DNA from 2 places in the Alkaliphilus crotonatoxidans genome. Region 2 is predicted to be linked to the other one. Evidence: riboswitches for the same ligand, from Rfam matches in the RefSeq annotation. Region 2 holds a riboswitch; the other holds the start of a gene.
The links. Region 2 has a riboswitch for cobalamin ahead of nikA (nickel ABC transporter substrate-binding protein). Riboswitches for the same ligand answer to the same signal wherever they lie in the genome.
Positions count from the first base shown of each region.

Region 1: linked by a shared signal. The riboswitch ahead of cobU (bifunctional adenosylcobinamide kinase/adenosylcobinamide-phosphate guanylyltransferase) and the one ahead of nikA (nickel ABC transporter substrate-binding protein) in region 2 are both predicted to bind cobalamin.

Region 1 covers NZ_BAAHXS010000006.1:394,669-402,919, reverse strand. Annotated here, with positions in the region: gene ACYQ1I_RS13960 (ABC transporter substrate-binding protein) at 6-980, opposite strand; gene ACYQ1I_RS13955 (histidine phosphatase family protein) at 994-1,599, opposite strand; gene cobS (adenosylcobinamide-GDP ribazoletransferase) at 1,610-2,338, opposite strand; gene ACYQ1I_RS13945 (cob(I)yrinic acid a,c-diamide adenosyltransferase) at 2,338-2,880, opposite strand; gene cobU (bifunctional adenosylcobinamide kinase/adenosylcobinamide-phosphate guanylyltransferase) at 2,893-3,450, opposite strand; cobalamin riboswitch at 3,550-3,730, opposite strand; gene ACYQ1I_RS13935 (lipase family alpha/beta hydrolase) at 3,767-5,059, opposite strand; gene ACYQ1I_RS13930 (methylated-DNA--[protein]-cysteine S-methyltransferase) at 5,234-5,761, opposite strand; gene ACYQ1I_RS13925 (DUF2225 domain-containing protein) at 5,733-6,425, opposite strand; gene ACYQ1I_RS13920 (VanW family protein) at 6,594-8,024, opposite strand; gene pilM (pilus assembly protein PilM) at 8,145-8,251, opposite strand, start outside.
Region 2 covers NZ_BAAHXS010000001.1:100,687-108,937, forward strand. Annotated here, with positions in the region: gene spoIIP (stage II sporulation protein P) at 1-390, shown strand, start outside; gene ACYQ1I_RS00450 (hypothetical protein) at 452-775, shown strand; gene ACYQ1I_RS00455 (hypothetical protein) at 1,661-2,146, shown strand; gene ACYQ1I_RS00460 (class I SAM-dependent methyltransferase) at 2,634-3,392, shown strand; cobalamin riboswitch at 3,450-3,644, shown strand; gene nikA (nickel ABC transporter substrate-binding protein) at 3,767-5,371, shown strand; gene opp1B (nickel/cobalt ABC transporter permease) at 5,375-6,304, shown strand; gene opp1C (nickel/cobalt ABC transporter permease) at 6,306-7,184, shown strand; gene ACYQ1I_RS00480 (ABC transporter ATP-binding protein) at 7,147-7,983, shown strand; gene ACYQ1I_RS00485 (ABC transporter ATP-binding protein) at 7,958-8,251, shown strand, end outside.

The DNA.
Region 1 (8,251 bases), on a different contig from region 2:
GGTAACTATTCAAATGCCTCCGGATGTATGGCCCTGGCAATTAATTCAAGTGCATCAATAATTCTTGTTCCCGGCCTGGAAACAATATTAGGCTCCAATAAATGTATTTCATTGTTTTGAATGGCTGTTATTTCCCCATAGCCTGGCCTGGACTTAATTTGATTAATAAGCTGGGTTTTTTCTTCCTCTGATAAATTCATTGCCTCCTCCATATGGGCGGGAGCCAGAAAAATTTCAGGATCTCTTTCCACCAAGGTCTCTGTACTAAACTGTGGATAGGCCCCTGATCCATCGGCAGCAATATTCTCTCCCCCTGCTAATTGGATCAGCTCATCAATAAAGGAGCCTGTACCGGCAGTCATCAAGGGTTCATCCCATACTTGATAAAAGACCCGTTTAACGGGCTGCCCCTTGACTTTCTCTAAAATATTGTCCCTTCGAGCTGTCATGGTATCAATCAATTCCTGAGCCATTTCTGACGTATTGGTCAGCTTGCCTGTGTCCTCGATCAATGAAAAAATTTCTTCAATTGATTCAGGCATATATTTAACTACAGTAATTCCGGCAGCCTCCATTTGGGCAACTGCCTCTAAGTCTCCCTCTCCATAGACAAAGACCAGATCGGGCTCCAATTCTATTACCCTTTCAATATTGATACCCCATGAGCTGCCTACCTTTTCCTTTGTCAGCGCCTCCGCTGGATAATCGCAGCTATCTGAAACAGCCACCAGCTTATGCTGTATTCCTAGGGCATAAATAATTTCTGTTTGACTGGGTGCAATGGAAATAATCCGCTCCGGCAGCCTGTCTATGGTAACTTCGCTACCCAGTCCATCAACGACAGTGGCTGAAAAATCATCATTATATTCATCTTCAATGGAAGGGCCTTGAACAGTAGGACCTTGACTTTGACAGCCCCCTAAAAATACGACTAAAAGAACTAGTCCAAGGATTACATAATTCATTTTATTCTTCTTCAACGTGATTCCTCCCTTAACAGTTGTATAATTGGTTTAACTTTGATAATATACAGAAATCTTCTTGAAATTCCAGCAGCGTAATACTGCAATGGTCTATTTTAAAGTGCCAGTGTTTATGAATATCACCGGTAATGTAATGGGCCACAATTGAACGAATGACTCCGGCATGGGTAACCAACACCAAATTTTTATTTTTCGATGACTGAATTAATTCATCGGCGGCTTTGATCACTCTATGGTGCATTTCGTAAAGGCTTTCTCCCTGGGGAAATTGAAAATGAACTGCATCCTCTATAAGGGCATTATATTCATCGGGGAACACCGCCTCCATATGCTGCATGGTTTTTCCCTCTAAAGCGCCAAAATTGATTTCCCGAAGGCCATTGATGGCTACCGATTCCAGACCTCTGCCACCTTGAATTATTTGTGCCGTCTCTTCCGTCCTTTTTAAGCCGCTGTGATAAATACTATGGATTTCAACAGAGGTCAAGGCCTTGGCGGCATCCTGGGCCTGCTTTCGCCCTTTTTCATTCAAAGGAGGATCAGCCCAACCACATAATCGTTTGTGAAGATTATGGTCAGTTTCACCATGGCGAATTAAATAAAGGCTTGTTGACACCATCTCACCCCTATCTCAATTGAATTAGTAAAAATAACAGATACAATACCTCAGACAGCTCGCAAAGGGCCCCCAGGGTATCCCCCGTCATGCCTCCAATAACCTGTGCTGCATGGAATTTATAGAGACTTGAAAAGCCATATAGTATGCCGATGAAAATCAGACTTCTGGGATAATAGAAGGTCATTAAGGTTCCCATGGCCACCACCAGGAGCAGCATGGGGTTGGAGACCTTTCCGATAAATGCATTACCTAATCCACTTTTTCTTCCATAGACTGCACCATGGCACCCGAAGGCCAGGGCCAGTCTTCCCATGATGGGCATATGAACAAGGGCTATCATCAAGTCTGACCCCTTAAGCAATATCAAGGCCGCAGCCTTAAGGATCAGCACCATCACAATGGCCAGTAATCCATTGGTACCCAGCCTGCTGTCCTTCATAATATCCAAAATCTGCTCCCGGGGGCGATTGCTGTAAAAACCGTCGAAGGTATCACCCAGACCATCTAAATGAAGGCCACCGGTCAAGACGATATAAAGGCTTAGGGTTAACAATATCCCAAGGGCCGATGGAAAGAGGTATGAAAACACGCTGTAGGCCAACAGATTGATCGCTCCCAGCAGCAGGCCCACCCAGGGAAAAAAAATAATTCCCCGATGAAAGGATTCATCTAAAGGAAGGTCCTTGACAATGGTGATTCGGGTCAAAAATTGCAAAATCCCAATGAAACGGCCCATCAGCTTTCAATTCCCTTCCTGGCGTAAATGCCCTGTTGAAAGGGGTGCTTAATCAGCTTCATCTCGGTTACATAATCAGCCCTTTCCACCAGCTCTGGGGGCGCATTTCGGCCTGTTAGAATTAATTCTACATGATGAGGCTTCGACTCAATCAAGTCTAAAATGACATCAACAGTAAGGATTTTATGATTAAGTACAGCCATAATTTCATCTAATATGATTAAATTATAGTGCTCTTCCTTCAAATGGCCTTCTATGATCTTCATTCCCTCCATAATTCCCTGCTGAACCTGTTTTTTTTCTATCTCGTTCATCTGAAAATAAAATTTGTTTGCCTTAATAAAGCGAATGATATCAAAATTAGGTATTTTTTCAATACTGTATAGCTCACCTGTATCATCACCCTTAAGAAATTGAGCCATTAATACCCGAAAGCCCGATCCCGAGGTTCTGATCCCCTGCCCCAGGGCAGCAGTCGTTTTTCCCTTTCCATCGCCGGTGTAAATATGAATTAAGCCCTTTTCCAATTTTTTTGTAAGCATATATTTCACTCCTCATTTTATTTTTAATGGGAGACCACAAACCGTTAAATAAACCTCATGGGCCTGGGAAGCCAGGTATTGATTTACTCTGCCTGCTATATCCCGAAAGGCCCTGGCCATAGGGTAGCCCGGTACGATGCCGAAGCCCACCTCGTTGGTAACCAGCACGACAGTGGCATCAGTATTTTTTGTATATTCAACAACCCTTACAAATTGATCCATTATTTTTCCTTCTATTTCATTGATCCTTAAGGGCTTTACCTTATCCCAATGGGGTTCATAATCCATCATTAGGTTTGTAATCATAATGGTCACACAATCCAATATGATTCCCTTCATGCAGGTTCCACTGAGGGCCAGCGCCCGATCCAATTCCCTATAGGCCTCCAGCGTTTGCCACCCCTGGGGACGGCTGGCTTGATGTTTTTTGATTCGATCCTGCATTTCCTGATCGAAGGCCTTGGCTGTGGCAACATAGAGTACCTTGTCCCCCAGCTCCCTTAAGAGACCTTCTGCAAAGGTACTTTTGCCGCTCCTGGCTCCTCCCGTTACCAAAATTAAATTTCCCATAACAATTTCCTCTTTCCTATAAATTAGAAAACCCTTACCTAAACACGACAGAGGTAAGGGCTTTTAATCAAAACCATGAAACATGCCTTCCCTCCGAAGGTAGTTTATTGCTGCGTGGCAGGTCTCCTGGCTTGTAACTCATCCTACAGGCAGCACCCTTCCCGGTTTCCCAGTGGTTTATGGCTGCCTTAGTCATTACTTACAGTAGCGGGGGCTGCAGTGGAATTTCACCACTTTCCCTATTAAGCTATTGTTTGCACCAACACAAGATATTAAATTCAAGTTAATCATACCAGAAACAACTATTTTTATCAATCTATTTTTCCGCCTCTAAATAGAAGCTGGCAAAGGGTCTATGGCCTAACCCTGATGCTTCGCCGGTATATTCTTTTTCTACCTCTCGTCCCAATACCAAAAGATTAATAGTTTGAATCTTGCTCCCTTGTATATATAAGTTATATTCACCGTAGGGAACGTTGCGAATGGCAATCCAATGGAAATCTCCCTCGTGCTCCTGAATCATATGGTCATAGCTGCTCTTGATTCCATCGGTATCATAGACTAATATGGTTTGCTGTCCTCTGGTCAGGGTAAACTCAATCGGTCCATTAAAAAGCAGGTGCAGGGTTTCTTCTTCCTCATGATAACTGTCAACCACTTGAACCCCATAGCCCTGAGAAATTGGGTTCAGGGCTTCCATCAGAATGCCATGATGGCTGCCGGGCAGTACATTGCCTATTCCTTTATCCAATGATGCACTGGCAACCGTCACTACACCGTCTCCCTGGCCGGTTTTTAAAATTCCTGTAATCATCTCTTTTCCATAATTAAGTAACTGTTGTGGGTCGACCACCAGCTGTTCGTTGGTTTCCTTTCCTTCTCCGCAATAGCAATAAAGCTCCTCTACCCGCTCCTTTAATATAGGCAATTGACTGTTAAGGTGGTCTAACAGTGGATTTTGATATCTCATATAACTTCTGGGTACCAGCACCCATTGATCAGGTGCTGATTCATAGGTTAAGATTGGCCCATAACCATTGGAGGGAATAAGCTGTCCCAGGGCCGGGAAATTTCTATGCAGCTCGGATAAATGACTTTCTCCCATAGGGATTTTTAGAATTTTTCTAAGTATCCAAAGATACCCCCGATAGATGATTTGGAATATTGATCTTTTTTTCACTGGTACCATTCTGCCGGTAGACCATAGATAATAGGCATCCAGGGCTCCCAGATTAGGCGTGCCAATTAGAATCAGCTTGTGTACTTCATTTTGATACAGCGATCCCTGAATAAAGGCTCTTGCCACCAATCCCCCCATGCTATGGGTAATGATATCAATCGATTGATCGGGATGTTTTTTCTTAGCCTCATTAATCATAGGAATAAGGTAAGTGGGTACAATTTCTTCTATTCTCCTGCGCCAATCATAATGGCATATATGAAGATTTTGTCCCCTGCGATAGCCTAAATTTTCCAATCCCCTTATAAAGGGATCATAAATTAATCGGGCCATACCAAAGCCCCACTTTTTTTGCCCCTTCAGCATATCTCCCCCAAAGGAGCCCATTAAACCAGGAATAAAAATAATTGGATTTTTTAAATGCTTCAAAATATCCACTCCTATCTTTTCTGCCATCCATTTCTACTAATTTATGCCTGTTTTTAATGAAAAGGAACACAAAAAAGTGGCTAGAAGATAACCACCTTTGAATTGATACATATCCAGTTCCCTTAAAGGGCCAGCAGAATTTTAAGAAGAGGAGCCCGCTAGGCTATTGTACTTTTAGACTGTAACCCCTTCTAAAGAAAGGAGCTTTTTTTTGATATGAAGCCCACCACCATAACCAACGAGGCTTCCGTTTGAACCAATGACCCGATGGCAGGGGATAATGATTGGGATTTTATTTTTGTTGTTTGCCATTCCCACAGCCCGAACTGCCTTTGGACGGTTAATTTTTACTGCAATGTCTTTATAGGTTACGGTTTTTCCATAGGGAATTTCTGTTAAAGCCTGCCACACCTGCTTTTGAAAGGGCGTACCAATCACGTCAAGGGGTAGGTCAAAGACCTTTAAGGCTCCATTAAAATATTCCCTTAGGGCTGCCTCGTAGGGAAGATTTTTTTCCGGGCTAAATATGTACTGGGCCCCGGGAAAAAGCCTGTCAAGCTCAGCTAGTCCTTTAACTTCATCGTTATGAAAGTCCACCAACGCCAATCCCCGATGGGTTGAGGCAAGGAAAAGCTCCAGTCCTGCAACCTGTATTTGACTGTAGTATATACAATCAGGCTTCTGTAATTCTCTTTTCTCCATCATATTGCTCCTTCGCCACCCTCCACTGTTCTCTGGTTTTCAATTGTAGCTGTCGATTATGCTTAATCATGGGATGATCTAATACCTTGCTATACCAAATAATTGCCTCTTTGAACCTTCCAAAATATCGATTTAACTCTCCCACCAGGTAAGCAACGGTCATTTCATCCACCGATGTTCCTTCTAAATGTTCATTTTGATAAGATGCTTCAAAATGATGCAGGGCATGCTTTAAAAATTCTTCTTCCTTCACACTGTTATATCCCCTATACAACCAGGCCAGCTTTATACACAGGTTTCCTAAATAGCTCTGGGGCCGCTTCGTAACCTGTGCCACCAAGATGGCCATTTTAAAACATGCTTCTGCCTCCTCATAGGTTCTGATACCGCCATAATCCCGAGATTTCCACTTATAGCGAATCTGATCATCAAAATCATGTTTTTGGTTGGGTGTAATTTCTTCAAAGCTGCTTTCAGTGCCGCTGTAGCCACAATGGGGGCAGACAAACACCTGGTAATACAAGGGGTTTATTTCTTTATAAACTACATTTAAATCATCCTGTTTTTCCTGAATTTTGAGTTTTCTAATTCTAACCTTTTTAGAAGTAAAATCTCGTTTACATACGGGACAGTTAATCGTTTTGTCATATAATAATTCTTCCATTGGTATCCTCCAGCCATTCGATATATTGCTGTTATTATTATATCAAAATATGGTTTGAAATACCATGGCAAGATCCCTTTCTGTCGATAAAACAAGAATAGAGGATCAAAATATGATCCTCTGGTCCTATAAACCTTTAGGGAAATCAATTCTATATAGTTTTTGAAGTTAAAGCTCCGGCCCCTCCGGAGACACATTAACTTCCTCTCCATTTACGGGTTCAGGGGCCTCAACTTGGGAACGGGGTTTAGTCCCCTGAAGGGTAATTCCATTAACAGGAATATAATAATCCTTTGAAATCAGTTCCCGTTTAACCTCTTTTCCATTACTGGTATATATTTTATAGGTATGAACACGGTATCCTCTTTTAGGTTCCCTTTCTACTTTTTTTTCATCTACAAAAAGGGTATCGTCGGTTTTTATCTCGATCTTAGGCTCAATGGTTTCTACTACCTCTGAATAGAGCTTAATGCTTGTATCCTGGGTTTTTCTTCCATAAATATTAACAGTTACCCGATTTCCCTGAACAGAGCTTTCCAAATAAATCGGATAGGGCATATCATTTATAAATTCAAAATCAATATAGCCGTAGGCCACTGTAGCATCGTGTCCTAAGGGCACATAGGCCACAGGCAAAGAATGGTTCTTTCGATTAATAATTTCTAAATCAGCCCTTACCACTGCATTATATAGGGTAGAGGATACTTGACAGATACCGCCGCCAATTCCTGGGATTAACTGACCATTGATAATTACCGGAGCCTCCTGGTATCCCTCTGCAACCCCCCGGGGGCCGGTTTGTTCATTGAAGGAAAAGGCCTCGCCAGGCATAAGCAACGTACCATCTATGCTTTTAGAGGCAATGGTAATATTCGTGCTTCTTCCCTTTACTCCTGCATCAAAGGTGGTAGAAAAACTACCAATAATCTCCTTCAAATCCTTTAGGCTTTCGGCAGTAATTCGGGGAGCAATATTTTTTACAGGCAGCTCAATGGGAGTGCCTTGATAATTTTCTATCTGTTCCTTAATTCTGTACATAAGCTCCTCGGCGTCCAGCACTACCCCGGGAATTCCTTCTGTTATTTCAAAGCTCCCTGATCGTCGTATAGCCTTGGCATTCACCGGCTCTTGGAAAATTTCGCTGTTGATCTCCTCTAAAACCAGTTCAACCTTTTCTATATCATATTCAGCTGCCAGGGGAATCATCTTTGAATACTTTCTAAGGCCATAAATTTCTGAAAGCCTGGCCAGGGGATTACCCTCTCGGCCCACTCGATAGGCCTCCTCTAAAGCAGCTTCGTAATCGTAGCGATACCCCAGGAGGCGATAGGGATAATGCCAGCTTTCCCCTTCATAGATAATCGTGATTTGCTGGTTTTCAAGTTCATTGTCAAATACTTTTTGTAGCTTCATCAGTGCTTCTTCCTTCGATAGATTGCTTATATCCACCGACTCCACATAAATATTTCGATAAAAGCCCTTTTCATTCAAAACAAACATTCCCAGTGTTAAGAAAGCAATCAATACAGTAGCCAATATCATTGCTGTCAGCCACAGGAACCATTTTTTATTGTTTTTCTTAGGTATACTCGGTTCCATGTTATCACTCCTCGGTGCAATCTAAAGTACAGCTACACTACACTTAATACAATTTTATTGGGATTTTAATAAAATATTCTTTTAAATAACAAGTTATGATTTCAATACCTTAATTTATTCTTAATCCCAGCGTATTTCAATCTCATCCCCCTCTTGAATTGGATCTGTATAATTTGCAGGCGACCCATTGTGGTTTAAAACCAGCTTTCCCCTGACCCGCTGTCGAT
Region 2 (8,251 bases):
CCTTCAATTAAGGTGATATTTGATGTTCACCGGGATGGCTATGACCAGGTGGAAACCACTCCCAATCGAGACAATTTAATTCGTAATAATCAGGCATTCATTAACAACGAAACAACCACAAAATTTCAGCCAGTCATTGGCTCTGAAACCCCTAATCGCAATGAAGTAGAAGCCTTTGCAAGGCTATTGAAAACCGTCAGCGATCAACGATACCCCGGCTTCAGTAAAGAAATCCTGGTGAAGCCCTATGGCAGGTTCAATCAATTCCTGGTGGATCATTATGCTTTGCTGGAGGTTGGCAGTAATGCCAATACCATAGAAGAAGCACGAAAAACAGCCTATTATTTAGCTAAGGTCATTGGTGAGGCGCTGCAATATATCATTGAATAAAAAATGTATCAGTTTTGACTAAAACCGGCCTAAAATGTTTACAATACCAATGGTGATGTAAATGGGTCGAGTAGAGGCAAAAAAACAAATTAAAAAGAGAAGACAAAGAGTATATTTAACCATTACACTGATTATGTTGATATTAATAGTGGGGCTGGTGGCTGTTGATGAGGCCCATCGGGAAATGATGGCCCGATATGATGCGGTGGGGGTTTTAGGATATTACCGGGAAGGGCCTTATCATGTTTTTCAGTTGATTGGTCAGGAATATTACATCGATCAGGAAATGGTGATGGAAACAGTCGAGACCTTTACTGTCAAATGGAAGGAAAGGATCATGACTATGGTTGAAAGACTTAAGGACAAAATTTCTACCAACGGTTAACGGCAAATAGGATAGGACAAAGAATTACCGTACTATGATATAATAATTAAAAATTTTTTGATACCACACTTTTCGATATGAAAAGCTACTAAGCGATGCTGCTTAGTAGCTTTTTTAGTATTAGTCATTGGTAAATGCTATAAATAATCAAAATGATATTTCTGTGAACATCCATTACTAGATTAGCGGGATTCGTCTACTAGAGCACAAGTAAAATTTGATAATATTAAAAAAGTGAATATAAGGGTTGACTGGATAAATATCCCATGGTATTATAAGGTATAATTGTAAGTTGTTATTTCTTCACAGAAAATAGTTTGCAATATAGTTAAGATGCCTATTGAGGAAATTACTAAATATATCACAATTATTGTGCAACGAATTAATACAAAATAAAATATAACTTTTATAAGATTCGTGTAGGAAAATCTCTTTTTAAACATTTTGTTAAGTGAAGGCAGTTAATTTATTAACCTTACTAAATGTAGAAAGGATGTGGTTCCAATGAAAGTTAAAAGATAGGCGGCATTTTTATTGATTCAAATGCTATTTCAAATAAAGCATTTTAGTCCGTATAATAAATGCCGCTTTTTTCATTTCAAGGTAATGTGAGTAGAATGTCGATAACTCCACGATGAGATAAGGTTAGCGATCTTATGCTTGGCCTGTATTTTTTTAAACTATGAGCTGTTTGCTAATTTATCTCAATTAATTAAAGAAATAAAGTGGACAGGCTATGCAAATATCACGTTACCTAGTGTTATAAGGCTTTCATATAGTAAACCTATTTCAAGTCACTAAGTTTAAAACTAGAGATATTAAAAGCCTTAAGTAACTAACATAATATTTTTCAGAAAAAACAATTCAAAAATAGGAGGTTATTTAATGAAATTAAAAGATGTATTTTATTTTATTCTAATGTTGACTGTGATTTTGACTTTATCTGGGATACAAGTTTTTGCAGAAGCTCCAATGAATTTCGGCGATAATTGGGTAATGTTTAGCAGTGAAGATGAAAGAGATTTGCACACTGAAAAGGACAGTGCCATGGTAATTTATTCCGAGGGTGAAGTCTTATTTAAATTACACTATGATACTGCTGAATTTACAGAAGAGCTAGTGTCAGAAATTGCAAAAGATACGATTATTGAGAATTACGTTAAAAATGAAAATGCAATAGTAGAACCACAAGTGGTCACATGCTGTAGTAATCCTATTTGGAGAGATTATATACAGGAAAATCATACAAGGCGTGGGAACACTTGCTATGTAGATGTATATGATCGCTACATTTGTAATAATTGTGGAACAAGTTATAGAGAATATAGTCATTCTTATTCTCATTCAGCAGCAAGTTGCCCTTACCTGTAAATGATAAAGTGCCCCCACAGTAAAATGTGGGGGACTTTATCATTTACATCATTGCGGTGATTGCTGTAGGCTGTAGTTAATTTAAATCTATATTGGAATTGTCAAGCGACATCCAAGAAAACTGGACGTCTATAATATGAAATCAGAAGAAAAGATCCTTAGGTGTTATTAGAAAGATGCTTGAAGGATAGTTGAAGGCTTATACGATACACCGCTTGAATTATTTGCTACATACCAGTTAAACTGGCATTATGTTGACAGATTTAAAATAAAATGATAAAATCTAAAATGTCGATTTATGTTTGTTCACTCTGAAAGATGCTGATTTTTAATTGATGTATATTATAATTGATGTATATTATATTAGTTTAATATTTTTTAAATGGAACCACGAAGGTTTTATTCAATACAGAAGGTATTGATTAGCTTTTCGTGTTTTTTTATTTTTTGCTAAATCAATTATTCATAATTGGAGGAATGACATGGCATGGGAGTGCTTTTAGAAGCGGTAGAACAATATTGGAATGTAAGGGCTGACGGGTATTGTCAGACCAATCTTGAGGAGCTGAACAGCTTCAAGCGTCAGGCCTGGATTGATTTAATTAATGAATATGCACCAAAGAAGCCAGGAAAAAAGTTAAAGGTATTGGATATAGGAACAGGGCCAGGGTTTTTAGCAATCATTATGGCCGATTGCGGTCATGAGGTGACAGCAGTTGATTATACAGAAGGAATGCTTCAAAGAGCCGTTAATAATGCAGGTAGATATCATCAGCATATCGATTTTAAACGGATGGATGCCCATAATTTGGAGTTTGAGGATAATACCTTTGATCTTATTATCTCTCGGAATTTGACCTGGAATTTAGAAAGACCCCATGAGGCCTACAGGGAGTGGCACCGGGTGCTGGCCTGTTGCGGCCGATTATTAAACTTCGATGCCAACTGGTATTTACATGTGCACGATCATGAGAAGAGAAGGGCCTATGAGGAGGATAGAAAGAAGGCAAGGGAGAAGGGCTTCAAGGATCATTATATCCATACCGATACAAAGGCCATGGAGGCCATAGCAAAAAGCCTTCCCTTAAGCCGGGAATACAGGCCTCAATGGGATACAAGGGAGATGCTAAAAATAGGCTTTAAAAAAATATGGATAGATACTCAAATTGGGGAAAGGGTTTGGGATGAAGAGGAAAGGGTCAACTATGGGTCAACCCCTATGTTTATGATTGGGGCAGAAAAGTAAGCTATAATCAATATTGACAGGAAATCATTGGCAATATATAATTAGATTGTCCTAAATCTAAATAATATAGTAGTAGGTTTGAAGGACAGCTTAAGGCTGAACCTTCAATTAAAAGGGAAACAGGTGAAATTCCTGTACGGTCCCGCCGCTGTAATAGAGAAGTAGTGTAAAAGGATGCCACTGTTGACACGGGAAGGCTTTACACTGTGATGATCCTAGAGTCAGAAGACCTGCCTGCTGCTAAATATCATAACTCTACGGAGTATAGGGGGTATGTTTAAAATGGCTATTTTTTGCTAATGATCTCCTTTCTTAAGATGAGGAGATTTTTTTGTTTTTGTTTACTGAAACTAAATTGAGGGGAGAAAAAACAGATGAGGCATAAAAGGCTTGTGGTGGCTTTATTGATTTTACTTTTGGGATTTTCACAGATTGCCTGTAGACAGTCAAAAATAGAAGCAAAGGGGGACGCCGGTAATCAGGAAAAAACTCAACTGGTCTATGCCAGTACGAAGGATATTAGGGACATTAATCCCCATCTTTACTCAGGAGAGATGGCAGCCCAAAACATGGTCTTTGAATCTTTGGTTATTAATACGGAGGAGGGAATTAAGCCCTGGCTGGCTAAGGATTGGGAAATATCAGAGGATGGAAGGGTCTATACATTTAAATTAAGAGAAGACGTAAAGTTTACCGATGGAGAGGATTTTAATGCCCTGGCAGTTAAAATGAATATTGATGCTGTTATGGCTAACGATGAAAGGCATGCGTGGCTGGAATTGGTAAATCAAATAGACTATGTTGAAATTGTAGATGACTATACGATTAACCTGGTACTTAAAAATGCCTATTATCCAGCTTTAAGTGAGTTGGGCTTAACAAGACCCTTTCGATTTATATCCCCCAGCTGCTTTATAGATGGCAATACAAAATCAGGGGTGCAAGGCTATATTGGAACAGGACCCTGGATATTGAAGGAGCATAAAGAAAATCAATATGCAGTATTTACGGCTAATGAATCCTATTGGGGAGAACAGGCCCGGCTTGACTCAATAAAATGGCAGGTAATGCCGGATCATCAGACCATACTCCTGGCCCTTCAAAAGGGAGAAGTTGATCTGTTGTTTGGGGCCGATGGAGACATGATTGATTTAGATTCCTTTAAGGCCCTGGAAGGACAGGAGCAGTATGAAACACTAATGAGCAGCCCCATCGCCTCAAGGGCAATTTTGTTAAATTCCAATAGAGAGATCACAGGGGACATTAAGGTGAGAGAGGCCCTACAGTATGGGGTGGATAAGGCAGCCATTGCCGATGGTATACTCAATGGATCAGAAACGGTGGCAGATACCCTGTTGTCCCCCACTGTACCCTATAGTAACTTAAATTTAAAAAAACGGATCTATGATATTGAGCAGGCATCGAAGCTTTTGGAGGAGGCGGGCTGGAAGCTGGAGGACGACGGCTATCGGTATAAGGATGGCCGTAAAATGGAGCTCTCTATCTATTATAATTCAGACAACAGCCAGGAACGTACCATCAGTGAATTGATACAGGATAACATGAAGGATATCGGTGTCAGCTTAAAAATTGTAGGAGAGGAAAAGCAAGCCTTCCTGGATCGTCAAAAATCAGGAGACTTCGATCTTCAATATTCACTATCCTGGGGGGTACCCTACGACCCTCAATCTTATCTATCCTCCTGGAGAATACCGGCCCATGGTGATTATCAGGCCCAGGTAGGACTTGAAAGAAAGGAATGGCTGGATGAGATGATTGGGCAGGTGATGGTAGAGCCTGACGAAAATATACGCCAGGTAATGTATGCAGAAATCATTGGCTATATTCATGATGCCTGTGTTTATATACCATTAACCTATTCAAGAACAAAGGCTGTTCATGTATCCTCGTTAAAAGGTGTGGGCTTTAATGTATCTCAATATGAAATACCCTTTGAAAGGATGTATTTTGAGGAGTAGAGCATGAAGAACGATATAATTAGACGCATATTACTGATCATTCCAATACTAATTGGAATCACCTTTATTTCATTCATATTGATAAATCTAAATACCAGTGACCCGGCAGAGGTGGCCCTCAGGGTCAATGAAATTGTACCCACCGATGAAGCGGTGGCCTCCATGCGGGAGGAACTGGGACTAAATAAGCCCTTTGGTCAACGATATATCATATGGCTGAGAAATATCCTTCGACTGGATTTTGGAAATAGCTATATTAACAATAAGCCGGTAAGTGAAGAAATCCTGAGGGCATTGCCGGCTACCCTGTCTTTGGCAGGGATGGCCCTGTTGATGATTCTAATCGTTAGTATTGTTACAGGGGTACTATGTGCCATCTATGAGAATTCTATAGCAGATAAAATCATAAGGGGATTGATTTTTATTGGGGCGGCGATGCCTAATTTTTGGGTAGGATTATTACTGATGTGGTTCTTTGCTGTAAAGCTGGACATGTTCCCAACCAGCGGCCTGGATGGCCTTAGATCGGTGATATTACCAGCAGTCACCCTTTCCCTCAGCTATATTTCTACCTACACCCGGTTGATTCGAAATAACATGGTACAAAACAAAAATGAAAATTATGTACTGTATATTCATGCAAGGGGGCTAAAAAAATCAACCGCCTACAGGCATATTTTTAAAAATTCTATTCAATCTGCCATAACTGCCCTGGGAATGTCTATTCCCAAGCTGATTGCAGGAACCGTAGTGGTGGAAAATATTTTTGCATGGCCAGGTATTGGCCGATTATGTGTAACGGCCATATTTAACCGGGATTACCCTATTATACAAGCATACATTTTGATGACGGCCATATTGTTTGTAGTATGTAATCTCTTGGTGGATATTATCAATAGCCTGATGGACCCAAGAATAAGGAGGACAACATAGTATGCTTGCTTGGAAAAAATTCAGATCCGATGGGGTGACAATCGTCTGCGGAATCCTTCTTATGGCAATTATTATTCTGGGATTGTTAGCCCCCATCATTGCACCTAATGACCCTTTAAAAACCAATATTCAAGAAAAACTGTCAGGTATGAGCCTTCAATACCCCTTGGGTACTGACCAGCTGGGAAGGTGTGTTTTATCCCGTTTAATCTATGGTATACGGACAACCGTATGGGTGGCCATCTGGACAATGCTGGCTACCATTTCCATAGGAACCATCGTAGGGTTTGTAGCAGGCTATTGCAGGGGCTGGGTCGATGAAATCATCATGCGGCTATGTGATGTGCTGCTGTCCTTTCCCAGCGAAGTGATGATATTAGCCATTGTGGGAATGTTGGGGCCTGGTCTTGGAAATATCGTTATGGCCAATATTATTGCTAAATGGGCCTGGTATACTCGAATGATCCGTTCTATAGTCATACAATTTATGGATAAGAGCTACGTTCATTTTGCCAAAGTAGTTGACTTAAGCCCTATTCATATTATGAAAAGGCATCTTCTTCCTGGTGCCTTCAGCGAAATTGTGGTGTTAGCCTCTCTGGATACTGGTACGGTAATATTAAGTATTTCTGCACTGTCCTTCCTGGGGTTGGGGGTACAGCCGCCTACACCAGAGTGGGGAATGATGCTGAGCGAGGCCAAGAACATCATGACAACTCATCCTGTTAAAATGCTTCCCCCGGGTATTGCCATCTTAGTTGTGGTGGCTGCCTTTAACTTTGTCGGTGATAGAATTCGGGACATAATGGACCCTAAGCATATGGACGGGAAGGGGGATAAGAATGAGCCTGTTAAAGATAGAAAACCTGTCTGTAGTTGATGTCCGTAATAGTGAAAAAATCATTCAAAATGTCAACTTTTCCTTGGAGCCTAATTCCTGTCTTGGAATTGTGGGGGAAAGCGGCAGTGGTAAATCCATGACCTGTAGGGCCATATTGAATTTAACCCATCCCTGGCTTCAGGTTAAGGGAAGAATTTTACTCCATGGGGAGGATATTAATGGTGCCAACACGATGGAAAAAGTCCGGGGAAAGAATATCTCCATGGTTTTACAAGACCCAATGACAGCCTTTGATCCCATATACACCATCGGCTTTCAAATTCGGGAAACCCTGATGGAAAAGTTAAGGGTATCTAAAAGGGATGCCATGGAAATGGGGCTTGATGCCATGGTAAAAATGGGTATTGACGATGCTCCAAATGTCTATGAAAAATATCCTCACCAGCTTTCCGGCGGTATGCTTCAAAGGTGTATGATTGCCATATCCTTGGCAATGAAGCCCGATGTGATCATAGCTGATGAGCCCACCACTGCCCTGGATGCCATTAATCAACGGGATGTAGTAGATCAGCTGGAAAAATTACAGCATGCAGCGGGTACGGCTATTATATTCGTTTCCCATGATCTGGGGGTTGTGCAGCGAATCGCTCAACGGGTACTGGTTATGAAGGAAGGGACCGTCGTAGCCTATGGAGAGACAAGTCAGATTTTTAGAGAAGCCGTAGATCAATACACGCAGTATCTTGTTAAAAACCGATTGGCCCTTTCTGAACCATTTCAAAGATTAATCAGGGGGGAGGCCAAGGGAAACAATGCTAAAAGTAAAGGAAGTGTCTAAAAGCTATCCCAGACAAGGTAATCCCTTGGGAAGGAACCGGCGGCCCATCCTTACCAATGTCACCTTCGAGATCAAGGAAGGGGCCTGTGTTGGCTTAATTGGAGAAAGCGGAAGCGGCAAGAGTACCTTGGCCCGACTGATTATGGGGCTGGAAAAACCAGATCAGGGGAATATCACCCTGGAGGGGCAGCCCATTAAAACGTGGAAAAAGAAAAATCCAGGTCAGCTAAGCGTTGTCTTTCAAGACTATGTCTCGTCGGTGAATCCC